Regions from separate parts of the Metabacillus sediminis genome, predicted to be linked through region 4. Evidence: riboswitches for the same ligand, from Rfam matches in the RefSeq annotation. Region 4 holds a riboswitch; each other region holds the start of a gene.

What was found. Region 4 has a riboswitch for cyclic di-AMP ahead of WCV65_RS06435 (APC family permease). Riboswitches for the same ligand answer to the same signal wherever they lie in the genome.
Region 1: another riboswitch for cyclic di-AMP. It lies ahead of WCV65_RS17650 (dicarboxylate/amino acid:cation symporter); the one in region 4 lies ahead of WCV65_RS06435 (APC family permease).
Region 2: another riboswitch for cyclic di-AMP. It lies ahead of WCV65_RS17640 (TrkA family potassium uptake protein); the one in region 4 lies ahead of WCV65_RS06435 (APC family permease).
Region 3: another riboswitch for cyclic di-AMP. It lies ahead of WCV65_RS05330 (CBS domain-containing protein); the one in region 4 lies ahead of WCV65_RS06435 (APC family permease).

What each region holds. Positions count from the first base shown of each region.
Region 1 is NZ_CP147407.1:3,374,153-3,377,123, forward strand. Features, by position in the region: gene WCV65_RS17650 (dicarboxylate/amino acid:cation symporter) at 1-1,011, opposite strand, end outside; cyclic di-AMP (ydaO/yuaA leader) riboswitch at 1,177-1,323, opposite strand; gene tatA (twin-arginine translocase TatA/TatE family subunit) at 1,573-1,770, opposite strand; lysine riboswitch at 1,984-2,160, shown strand; gene WCV65_RS17660 (amino acid permease) at 2,280-2,971, shown strand, end outside.
Region 2 is NZ_CP147407.1:3,370,933-3,373,903, reverse strand. Features, by position in the region: gene WCV65_RS17645 (DedA family protein) at 117-713, shown strand; cyclic di-AMP (ydaO/yuaA leader) riboswitch at 1,026-1,174, shown strand; gene WCV65_RS17640 (TrkA family potassium uptake protein) at 1,265-1,921, shown strand; gene WCV65_RS17635 (TrkH family potassium uptake protein) at 1,925-2,971, shown strand, end outside.
Region 3 is NZ_CP147407.1:983,227-986,197, forward strand. Features, by position in the region: gene WCV65_RS05325 (nucleoside transporter C-terminal domain-containing protein) at 1-534, opposite strand, end outside; cyclic di-AMP (ydaO/yuaA leader) riboswitch at 950-1,092, shown strand; gene WCV65_RS05330 (CBS domain-containing protein) at 1,247-1,663, shown strand; partial or broken gene WCV65_RS05335 (MgtC/SapB family protein) at 1,689-2,155, shown strand; gene WCV65_RS05340 (hypothetical protein) at 2,182-2,418, shown strand; gene WCV65_RS05345 (hypothetical protein) at 2,453-2,749, opposite strand; gene WCV65_RS05350 (dimethylarginine dimethylaminohydrolase family protein) at 2,892-2,971, shown strand, end outside.
Region 4 is NZ_CP147407.1:1,209,530-1,212,500, forward strand. Features, by position in the region: gene WCV65_RS06420 (carotenoid biosynthesis protein) at 1-240, opposite strand, end outside; gene WCV65_RS06425 (immunoglobulin-like domain-containing protein) at 429-1,253, shown strand; gene WCV65_RS06430 (hypothetical protein) at 1,297-1,431, opposite strand; cyclic di-AMP (ydaO/yuaA leader) riboswitch at 1,569-1,718, shown strand; gene WCV65_RS06435 (APC family permease) at 1,857-2,971, shown strand, end outside.

The sequences.
Region 1 (2,971 bases), 1.9 Mb from region 4:
TGCAAGCACCGCTGTAAGGACAACGGTTAATAGCTGTGTAACTGTTAGATCCTGTCCATATACCTGTGCGATGAATACAGTGGCAACCCCCTGCATAATCGCTGTACCATCCATATTAATGGTAGCACCGAGAGGCTGTACGAAGCCGCTGATTTGTTTAGGAACACCAAGATTTTTTTGAGCCGTTTCCATAGATACCGGCAAGGTCGCATTACTGCTGGATGTACTGAACCCAACTGTCATCGCGGGAGCAAAGCCTTTAAAGAACCAAACCGGGCTCTTTTTTGCCAAAAACATGATGCTTGAACCATACGTAAGGAATGCATGAATGACAAGAGCCAGTACGACAACGATAAAATAAAGCCCCATTGCTTTGATAGCATCAAAACCCTGGCTGCCTACTGCTGTCGCAATCAATCCAAACGTACCGTACGGGGCAAACTTCATGACTACCCCAACCAGATACATCATTAAATCATTTCCCTGTTCAAGAACCTTTTTAACTGCAGCTGTTTTTTCTCCAAGCATCGCAATACCAAAGCCGATGAAAACAGAGAAGGCGATGATTTGAAGCATATCTCCGCTTGCCATTGCTTCAATTGGATTCTTTGGGAAAATGTTTAAAAGCGTATCAGAAACAGAAGGTGCTTCCTCCGCTTTATATTCCGTATTTTTCGTGTCAAACTCTCCTGCATTTCCAGGCTGGATAACTAAGGCAAGACCAAGGCCAATGATAATGGCAATGGCAGTAGTCGATAGAAAATAGGCAATAGTTTTTCCGCCGATTCTTCCTAGTTTTTTCGGATCTCCCAGTCCTGCGACCCCTAATGTAATGGAGAAAAAAACAATAGGAACGACCAGCATATTGATTAAATTAAGAAAGATTTTACCTAAAGGAGTAAATAGAAAGGTATCGAGCTGCTTAAATAGGTCAGGGGATGTGATATTCAAGATAATTCCGACAATTCCCCCTGCAATTAAACCGATAATGATTTTTGTAGCTAATTTCATAGACTACCTCCTGTTGTTGAAATATTTAAAAAAACTATAGCTTGCTATTTTTTCCCATAACAAGCTGCCGTTAAACTCATAAATGGCGCAAAAAAAGCCGTGAGAAGAGATCTCACGGCTTTTACAGTCAAATTTAAATATGTTTCCAGCTTGACTTTCCCATTTGAAGTGTCTCTTCTCGCTTACGAGGTTAGCTGTCGGATTCGGACGAAGAGAAATGTCCTGCCTTCAATTAAAAGGATTCACCCCAAGTGCCACTGCACTGTGTTTTGGTTCCCCCGCTCCCTTTATGGGATTAAGCGCTCACATATGAACTTGTATTTTCATTATATACGAATAGTTTACTATTTTGCAATTATCAATTTATTCCTGCATAGACTGCATATCCACAACGTTCGCTCCACATAATGGAATTATTTTAACATGCTCCAGTTCTATATTTCCCCTCTATGGGAGGGGGGGTTTCCACCTCTCATCTAAATGAGGGCTCTGCAATAGCCAATCGGCTTAAGAGCATTCAGAGCAAAATAAAACAGCCTGCCTAAGCAAGCTGTAAATTCATCATGGACGTGCCTGTTCTTCTGTCTTTTTAGCCGCTGCCTTATCGTCGTCTTCTTCCATCATACCTCGTGTAGCATTTTTAAATTCACGAAGTGTTCTGCCCGCCGCTTTTCCAAGCTCCGGCAGTTTTTTCGGTCCAAATAACAGCAATGCTACGACTAAAATCAATAAAATTTCTCCAAACCCCAAACTGCCCATCTAAATAACCCCTTTGTGTTACAGTTTGTCACTCTTGCCTAAATTATAGGGGATACCATTAAGAATTCCAAGTTAATTCTAGGAAAAATCTAATTGTTCGCTTAATTCAAGGGATTATAAGGAATTCTTCTTTACCTGTTGACGGTATAAAGAAAATCATTTATTATTTTCAAGAATCGCAATTAAATACGTCAAAATCCTCACTCTATATCTCGGTGAGGTAGAGGTTGCACCAATTATGAGTAATTAGTCAGAAGCCGTTGGGGCTAGTGATGACTGCTGAAAGGAAAAGGTGCCGAAGCAATTTGAACCAACATTCAGATTTGCTGGGCCTGTATTAAATAAGTACAGGACTGCCGCAGTCTTCATCCGCGGAGCGCTATCAGGAGATAGGTTGAGGCGACTATGTATACAAAACGCATGGATTGCTCCATGCGTTTTTATTTTGTACATAATCTCATCTGTCTTCCTCAAGATAAGTAACATAAAGAAATAGGAGGATTTATAATATGGAACAAAAAAAATGGGGCTTCTGGCTTCTTTCCGCATTTGTTATCGGAAATATGGTCGGATCCGGTATATTCATGCTTCCGAGCACGCTTGCTCAAATGGCAAGTCCGATGGGGGCAGCCTCCGCCTGGCTGGTTACAGGTATTGGGGTATTAATGATTGCCTTCGTGTTTGGAAATCTTTCCATGAGAAAACCTGAACTCACCGGCGGACCGCAAAGCTATGCAAAGGCTATGTTCAAATCTGAAAAAAACGGTAAAATAGCTGGGTTTAGTATGGTTTGGGGTTATTGGGTGGCGAACTGGATCAGCAACGTAGCCATCATTACCAGCTTTGCAGGCTATTTATCAACGTTTCTTCCGGTTATGAAGGATCCTGCCGTTCTTTTCACCATCGGATCACAGGATTTTGAAAAAGGCAGACTTCTTACATTTGCTGTATGTACAATTTTGCTGTGGGGCACTCATACCATATTGGTTAATAATTTAAATGCTGCAGGCCGGTTAAATTTTGCCGCAACAGCTTCGAAAGTAATTGGTTTTATGCTATTCATCGGGGCGGCTCTGTTTGCTTTTCAGGGTGCTTCTACGGGGAAATGGTATTTCGATGTACAATCTGCTTCAGGTGAACCGCAGGGACTCTTCAAACAAGTTCAGCTTGCTGCTGTTTCTACACTTTGGGCCTTCGTTGG
Region 2 (2,971 bases), 1.9 Mb from region 4:
GCAGCCGGCATGCTGCAGGTTTTTTCATGCTTCACCAATAAATATAAGGTTGAATACTTGTCCGCTTCGGGCGTATAGTAGAATATAAGATTGTTTGAAAAGCAAAGGAGCGTCAAATGAAAGAATTTATATTTGGTATTTTAGAAATGTTAGCGGATTTGGGGTATTTCGGGATTGCTATCGGTCTGATGATTGAAATCATCCCGAGCGAAATTGTCCTGGGATATGGGGGCTATCTGATCTCATTGGGAAGAATCGAAATGTTTGGAGCGGTTATAGCCGGAGTGATCGGAGGGACTTTTGCTCAGCTTTTCCTGTATTGGCTTGGGTATTTTGGAGGCCGGCCAATTCTTGAAAAGTACGGTAAATATCTTCTCATTAAAAAGAAGCACCTTGATATGTCAGAAGAATGGTTTGAAAAATATGGAACCGGTGTTATTTTTTCAGCAAGGTTTATTCCGGTTGTAAGACATGCCATTTCCATTCCGGCGGGGATCGCTAAAATGCCTGTCTGGAAGTTTACTCTTTATACAATCGCTGCTATTATTCCGTGGACCATTCTCTTTCTGTTTTTGGGTATACAGCTGGGAAGCAATTGGATGCATATTAAGGAATATGCCCAGCCATTTATTATTCCGATTGTTATTATTTTTATTTTGGTTATGGCCGTTTATCTTTTTGCTAAAAGTTCAAAAAAACGCAAAACCATTTAAACTCTGCCGATGTTTGCAGGGTTTTTTCTTTTGGCTAAGTTAATGTATGCTGCTGATGAATGAATAGCAGATATTAACTTAGCTTTTCTTTTAAAAGCGGGAACGGCCAGGTTAAAAATACCTGCAAAAGTAAGAGGCTTAAATAGATGGAAGGAAGAAGGACTAGGCCGGTTATAAGAGCATGTTATCTGTATGATCGTCAAATAAAAACAATTTAACAATCTTTGTTTGGTTTAAGGACATTTTTACTCTTTACTATCGAATCAATCAAAGGTAAGATACTTTCGTACCATTCAAAATTATATGTTTCACTTACCTTTATCGCTCAATCCTTTTGGAGCGGGGGACCCGTTATTGTGTGGTGGCTATTGCCTTCACTTGGGGTGAATTCTTCTTATTAGAAAGGGCTACTTCATGCCCTAACCCGACAGCTAACCTCGTAAGCGTAATGGAGAGGCAGATGAAACTTGTGTTCGTAAACGGCACAGGGACACTCCTCTGTGCTTTTTTGTGCATTTTTTAAGGATTCTACATAAAGGGAGATTTCATCAGTGAGTAAACAATTTGCTGTTTTCGGACTAGGAAGGTTTGGCGGAAGTCTTGTAAAAGAGTTTCATGATCTGGGCAGGGAGGTCCTGGCTGTTGATAAAAATATAGATAAGGTCCATCAATACGCACCATATGCTACCCATTCCGTTCAGGCGAATTCCATGGATGAGGAAGCGCTGAAGCAGCTTGGGGTCAGTAATGTGGATCACGCTTTTGTTTCATTGGGAGACGATATTGAGGGAAGTATTTTAACTTCCTTACTGCTTATAGAGCTTGGAATATCCGAGGTATGGGCAAAGGCGCAAAATGATTACCATCAGCGGGTGCTTGAAAAAATCGGAGTTACACGTGTCATTCATCCGGAACGGGATATGGCGAAAAGAATTGCCCACCATATCATTTCAGAAAAAATGATTGATTATATTGAGCTATCAAAAGAGCATAGTATGGTGGAATTAGTCGCAACTGATAAAATAAACCGTAAATCCTTAAATGACCTGGACATTCGGGCCAAATTCGCCTGCAATATCGTTGGGATCCAGAGAAATGAAGATATGATTGTTTCTCCAGCAGCTGAAGAAACGGTGGAAAAAGGTGATATCCTGCTTGTTATCGGAAAAAATAAAGATATAGCCCGTTTTGAAGAGGAAGGAATGTAGCGAATGAAGATGCCTAAAGTCATTAAACTTAAACCTTCGCAACTGCTTGTTCTAACATTTGCTATTGGTATTGCTGCCGGCACTTGTCTGCTAAAACTTCCGATATCCACTACTCAAGGAATCTCATGGGTCGATTCATTGTTTGTCGCTACATCTGCTATGACTGTAACAGGTCTTTCCTCCGTAGATCCGAGCACAGCGTTTACTACGTTTGGTCAAACCGTTGTTGCTCTGCTGATTCAGATTGGCGGCTTGGGAATCATGTCATTTGCCGTCCTGATCTACATGATGCTTGGAAGAAAAGTGGGGATTAAAGACCGGATTGTGATGCAGCAGGCATTGAATCAGACGAACATAGGCGGGGTTATCCGGCTTGTGAAGTATATGTTCATATTTGCATTTGCTATTGAATTTGTTGCCATGATTTTTTTATCTATTGTATGGGTTCCTGAACTAGGATGGAAAAAAGGTTTGTTCTATGGATTTTTCCACGCAATTTCTGCCTTTAATAATGCAGGATTCGGACTTTTCTCTAATAACTTAATCAACTATGTTGGGAACCCGATTATCAATATCGTTATTAGCGGCCTGTTTATTGTGGGAGGAATTGGTTTTACTGTGCTGGTGGATATGTGGCAGAAGAAGAAGTTCAAAAAATTCAGCCTGCATACAAAAATTATGCTGGTTGCAACACTTGTAATTAATCTTGTATCTATGCTGATTCTTTTTGTTCTGGAATATGGAAACCCTGGTACGCTTGGAGGGCTCTCACTGGGAGATAAGCTGTGGGCATCCTGGTTTCAGGCCGTTTCTCCAAGAACTGCAGGGTTCAATACACTTGATATCGGAGCCATGCATGAAGCATCTCTCTTTTTTGTCATGATTCTAATGTTCATAGGAGCGGGAAGTGCTTCAACAGGGGGCGGAATCAAACTGACCACAGCTATTGTTATTTTTCTGGCTACCCTGACCTTCTTAAAGGGGAGAAAGGAAATCACCATTGGCAGACGTGCTCTTGATGGAGGTTACATTGTAAGAGCTCTATCCATT
Region 3 (2,971 bases), 230 kb from region 4:
GGCAGAAACAGTGGACATAGCTGATGTACAAAGTGTATATAAACGGTGGTCAGGCAAATGGCCTAATTGTTTTTTTACGGAAATGAATACTTCAGACTGCCCAAAAATAGCAGATGCAACCGCGTTGTAGGATTCAAGTTTTCCTAAGCCATTTATTTTACTTAAAACCAGTCCAAGATACTTAATGATGATAGGCAAAAGCCTGATGTGCTGGGCAATTCCAATCAGAGCAGAAATGAAGACGATCGGAAGGAGAACGTTAAGGAAAAATGGCATTTCCTTAGGGTTGGCAATTCCGCCGAATACGAAATTAATTCCGCTAGCAGCATATTCAAGGAGCTTCGTAAATAATGCTGAAATTCCCTCGATAATAAATAGGCCAATTCCGGTATTAAGGAAAATAAATGTTAAGACGACTTGAAGAACAAGCATGATGATAATGGGTTTGATCTTAATCTGCTTTTTATTGTTACTGACCAAATAGGCCAGCAGCAGAACCACGACGATACCGACAAGTGAAATGATGATACTCATAGCAGCAACCTCCTTATGTAGTAAGCGAATGATGACGAGGGACAGGCTGGGGGAGAAAGGGTTCCCTTTATCTTTACCCAAACATTCCCTAGAGTGTACAAATTTACAGCAAAAACACATTTTTATCCTTGCTGCTTTTTTGCCCTTTCCTATTATACTGTTTTACAGGCAATAGGGAAGGGGTTATTTAAATAAAAATGAATTCGTTTTCTTTTTAGTGAAAAACGATTGGTATTCATCGTACTTTTTATTAGTCATGCCCCATTCCTTACTAATCTTTTCACAAGCAATTTCACGCATCGTAAAGCAACCACAAGCAATATGAAGATAGAGTGCCATAACAAGGAAAAAATACGACTATATAGTCAAAAACTCACATTTACAAAGTTCTATCCAGGGAGTACGATATACATGAAAATTTTACTGGCTTAATCCCGTAAACACGGGAACGGAGGAACCAATTTTTTTGGGGCTAATTCTGCTTTAGCAGAAGGGATGAAAGGACTCTTTCGCCATCCTGCCCGTCAGCTAACTTCGTCGGCTAAAGCGAAGGAGGTCACAAGACCGCCTTATTTTGGGGGCTTTTTTTGCTGTCATTTTTTCAGCAATAGCCAGCGAAGTGCCAGTGGTCTTTTTCTTATGGATTGAAAAAGTCCATGCGTGAGAAAATGCTAAAAGAGATTATAGATTAAATAAAGGAGCTATCGATTGAATGAATATAGCGTTTTTCTTAATACCAAAAAAAGAGGTCATCCATTTGCCGATTCACGCTACAATGAGACAGGCTTTGGAGAAAATGGAATATCATCGTTATTCTGCCCTTCCGCTGCTGGATGATGAGGGGAAGTATATAGCTACGCTTACAGAGGGTGATTTATTATGGAAGCTCAAAAATACGCCGAATCTAAGCTTTGACAGCACAAATAAAATCCGGTTAACGGAAGTGGAGATGCACCGGAAAAATGAACCGGTCCCAATTCACGCCAAAATGGAACAAATTATTTCCAGGGCAATGGAACAGAACTTTGTCCCTGTAGTAGATGATCAGGGGATTTTTATAGGGATGATTAGGCGCAGAGAAATTATAGAATACTGCGCAAATCAGCTTTTTAACCAAATAGAGAGATGATATTGGATGAAGGGGAAGTAGAATCATGGAATACGAAATTTTAGTGAGATTACTGACGGCTGTTTTTCTGGGGATTGTTATTGGAATTGAACGACAATGGCATAAGTGCATTGCAGGTCTTCGGACGAATGTTCTGGTAGCCGTTGGCGCCTGTCTATTTGTCATGCTCGATTATGTCTCAGGCGATCATTCAAGTATGAGGATTGCTGCTCAAATCGTCAGTGGTATTGGTTTTTTGGGGGCAGGGGTTATTTTTCGCGAGGGTTAACCGTTAGAGGACTGGATACGGCTGCAACTCTATGGTGCTCAGCCGCTATCGGTACGCTTGCAGGTGCCGGGTTTTTGATGTTAGCCACTGCAGGTACAATCATTGTTGTAGCCGTCAACAGCATTCTCAGGCCAATGGCCAACTGGATTGACCGGTATAATCAAAAGCACGGCAAAATTATTTCTTCTCAAAAGGTCCTATCTAAAGATAAAATGTCTATATAAGGAATTTTTCACTCGGGGAGGCCTTTATGGAGAAAAAATGGAAGCATGAGAATCGCATTTTTGAAACACTCTGGGAAGCCGAAATGTGGGCTGATTCTATCGCCAATGAAATGGTTGGAAAGCTTTATGAGACATACGTTACACCGGATCATAAAGTGGCTTATGTGCTTGCATTCAATTTGGCTTCTGATCCGGATATTCATGTCACAACTGAGAAGATTACGGGGGAAGGTTCTTCACTCTATAAAGTTACAATGAAATAATCACGTGTTCATGACGAGGGGATACAGTCCCCCGTCATTCCACTCCATCAGGATAATTTTTTTCCCAGTATTTATCTCCTCTATGGTCAATGTCTTCTGCGGTTTTTTCAAGCTCAGACAAAATAATCTGTTTCACTTGATTAATCGTTTCGAAAAAGGTTTTTTCCTCATAAGGGTTTGGCTGTATTTTAGCCGTAGCACGTACCCCGGCATATCTCCGGTGCTCTTCAATTAATGAATCAAATGCCTCAAAAATGTGGCTTGTCAGGACTGCAATGTTTTTGTGGTTCTCAGGAAGCCTGTCCCTTAGATTTTCTATTCGATTATACATGCGATCACCGGTCCCTTTTCCATTTTTCTTATGATTTGCCGATTGGCGGGCAATCATTCATGAAAGAGCTAGTGTGCGCGATTGAATAAGACAATTTTGGAAACACTACTTCTCATGAAGTGAAGCATGAGGAGGGTTCAAAATGTCTCATTCCAAAATAAAGATAGGCTGTTCCAGCGAATATGCGCCTCTTAAAAGCGTTCTATTATGTCCACCCCAGTA
Region 4 (2,971 bases):
GTATTCCACACCCAGATGCTCAGCGAAAATAGAAAGAAGGATGACCGTCAATGATAAGCCAATCCCCATTTTCGGGCCGTATGTATGATGAAAATATACTCCTCCAAGAATTCCGGCTACTATGAGAAACACAACGTTGGCCCATTCTAGCCAAACAGGCAGAATGTCAAATCCAAGCAAAATAACACCGCAGCCGTACCAAATAAGAAAAAAAACATAAAGCCAATGATCCGCCTTCAAATTCTTCACCTCTTTATCGTCATTATAGGCAAAGGGAGGCAGACAGCACAAGAAATGAGCGGTTAAATGGCTGATTTTGAAACTTTTACCATCCGAAGTCGACTAATTTGATAATGTAACGCTTTTTCCTTACTCCTGTTTCTGCTTTCATTGGAAGCGATTCGACTACTAAATAAGGGAGAGAATTCATGAAGCTAAAAAAAATCATGGCCTTTTTCATGTTTGCATTATTGGCACTGTCCGGTTGTTCAACTAAGGAAGCTCAAGGATCAGCTTCTGCTGAGGATCAGCTGCCTTCTCAAATCGGAGCTCCTGGCAAGGAACATGAATACTTTGTTTGGCCAGGCAATATTCACAAAAAAACAGAATACGGTCCGCATACCGGAAAGTATTTTAAAAGAAGAGGAGGTTTCCACTTTGACACCTCGGGGTACTATATGTCGGCGAAATCCCCTGTACATGCTGTGCTAAAAGTGTCTTCTGCAGAGAAAACCATCCGGTATCAGCTGACGGAAAGAGATCGGAATTACAAAAAATTTAAATTGATTGCGGAAAAAACAGCAAAAATGGAAAACTTCTCTACTGGACTGCCTGACAAAGAAAATGCTCTGTATGTGCTCAGTATTGAAATTCTCGGGGATAAAGGACAGGTAGAGGATACAGCCGTTGAGCTCATTTACGTCCCAACAGCGGAAATCAATGCAAAGGTATCCTTAAATAAAAAACAGATAACGAAATCGGACAGCCTTCAATTAACACTGGAAAATTACGGTCCGCAGGAATTATTAACAGGAGTATCGTATCATTACGAAAAATGGACGGGATGGAAATGGAAACTGGTCAATCTCGATATGGCATTTAATAGTGTAGGAGTTAACATACTTCCTGGAGAATCCCAAACATTAACGCTGAATACATCGGAGCTGCCTGCCGGAAAATACAGAGTGGTTAAGGACGTTCAAAACGAGTTAAACATGAAGGCTGATCTGGCAGCGGAATTTGAAATAAAATAGTCACGGTATTTGTAAAAAGAGCATCTTCTCCTGATGCTCTTTTTTATTGATCAGCCAGTGCGCCCTCTGATGGCATCTCATTATCCTCAATTGATTGAACTCCGAATAAATCCGAGATTTCCTTTTCTACAGCGTCTAAGAATTCATCAGTTAATAATGGTTTCTTTTCTTTAAACATGGTCTTTCCTCCAATCTTTTTATGATTTATTGTTTCCGATTCGGAACGTTTTTATTTCTATTTAGCCATTCGAAAATAAAGCGAAAATTTTTATTTACATTTCCTATTGAGGGGAGTATGATAATCAACGGTTTCATGTTTCTAAATCGCTTAAATCGTGTGATGCGGGGGACCCGTTACAAATGGATTTTTACATAATGAATCCTTGGGGTGAATCCTTAACAGGTAGGGCTACTCAATGGCCCGAATCCGGCAGCTAACCTCGTCAGCGTTATATGAGAAGGAAGGTGGAGCTTGTGAGACAGGAATTTACATGTCTGCAAGTCTGTTAATGATGACTTGCAGGCATTTTTATTGTTAGGATTTTAATTTTTTACGGGTAAAAAAGGGCAACTTAAGTTTACTACTATATGGCGGTGAAAAATTTGATTCATTCATTAAAAAGGCTTCTAATCGGGCGGCCATTAAAGTCAGGTGAGCTCGGTGAACAGAAGCTTAACAAAAAGAAGGCTCTGGCCATCCTTTCATCTGATGCCCTGTCTTCTGTTGCATATGGTCCGGAGCAGATCTTAATTGTCCTTGTGACAATTAGTGCAGCAGCCTTCTGGTATTCGATTCCGATTGCATTAGGCGTATTGGTTCTACTGACAGCTCTTATATTATCCTATCGTCAAATTATATTTGCGTATCCTCACGGAGGAGGAGCATATGTTGTTTCGAAAAACAACCTTGGTGTCAATCCGGGGCTGATTGCCGGCGGTTCCTTGCTGGTTGATTATATATTAACGGTTGCGGTAAGTGTTTCTGCAGGTACGGATGCTATTACATCTGCGTTTCCGGCTTTGCATCCCTACAATGTTGAGATTGCCATTGTCTTTGTGATCCTTTTGACTATATTAAACTTAAGAGGAGTAACGGAATCTGCTTCTGTTTTGGCTTATCCTGTTTACTTGTTCGTTTTTGCCTTATTCATTTTGATTGGTGCGGGAATATACAATATATTAACAGGTCATGTATCACCTGATCTCCATACGCCGGTCGGTACTCCTGTTGCAGGAATCAGTTTATTCATTTTACTGAGAGCATTCGCATCAGGAAGTTCAGCCCTGACAGGGGTTGAAGCAATTTCCAATGCGATTCCCAATTTTAAGAATCCCGCGCCTAATAACGCGGCTAAAACCCTAATCGCAATGGGAACCCTGCTCGCGATTCTGTTTACTGGAATTGTGTTTTTAGCTTACTACTATGGAATTATTCCAAATGCAGAGGTAACGGTCGTTTCTCAAATTGCGGAAGAAACCTTCGGCAGGAACTTCATGTATTACTTTATTCAGGGGACAACTGCCCTGATCTTAATTTTAGCGGCGAACACAGGCTACACCGCATTCCCGCTTCTTGCAGTAAATCTTGCGAAGGATAAGTTCATCCCCAGGATGTTTACGGTTCGTGGTGACCGATTAGGCTATTCAAATGGAATTATCATTCTGTCCATTTTGTCTATTATCCTTATTATCGCATTTAAAGGGCAGACAGAGCACCT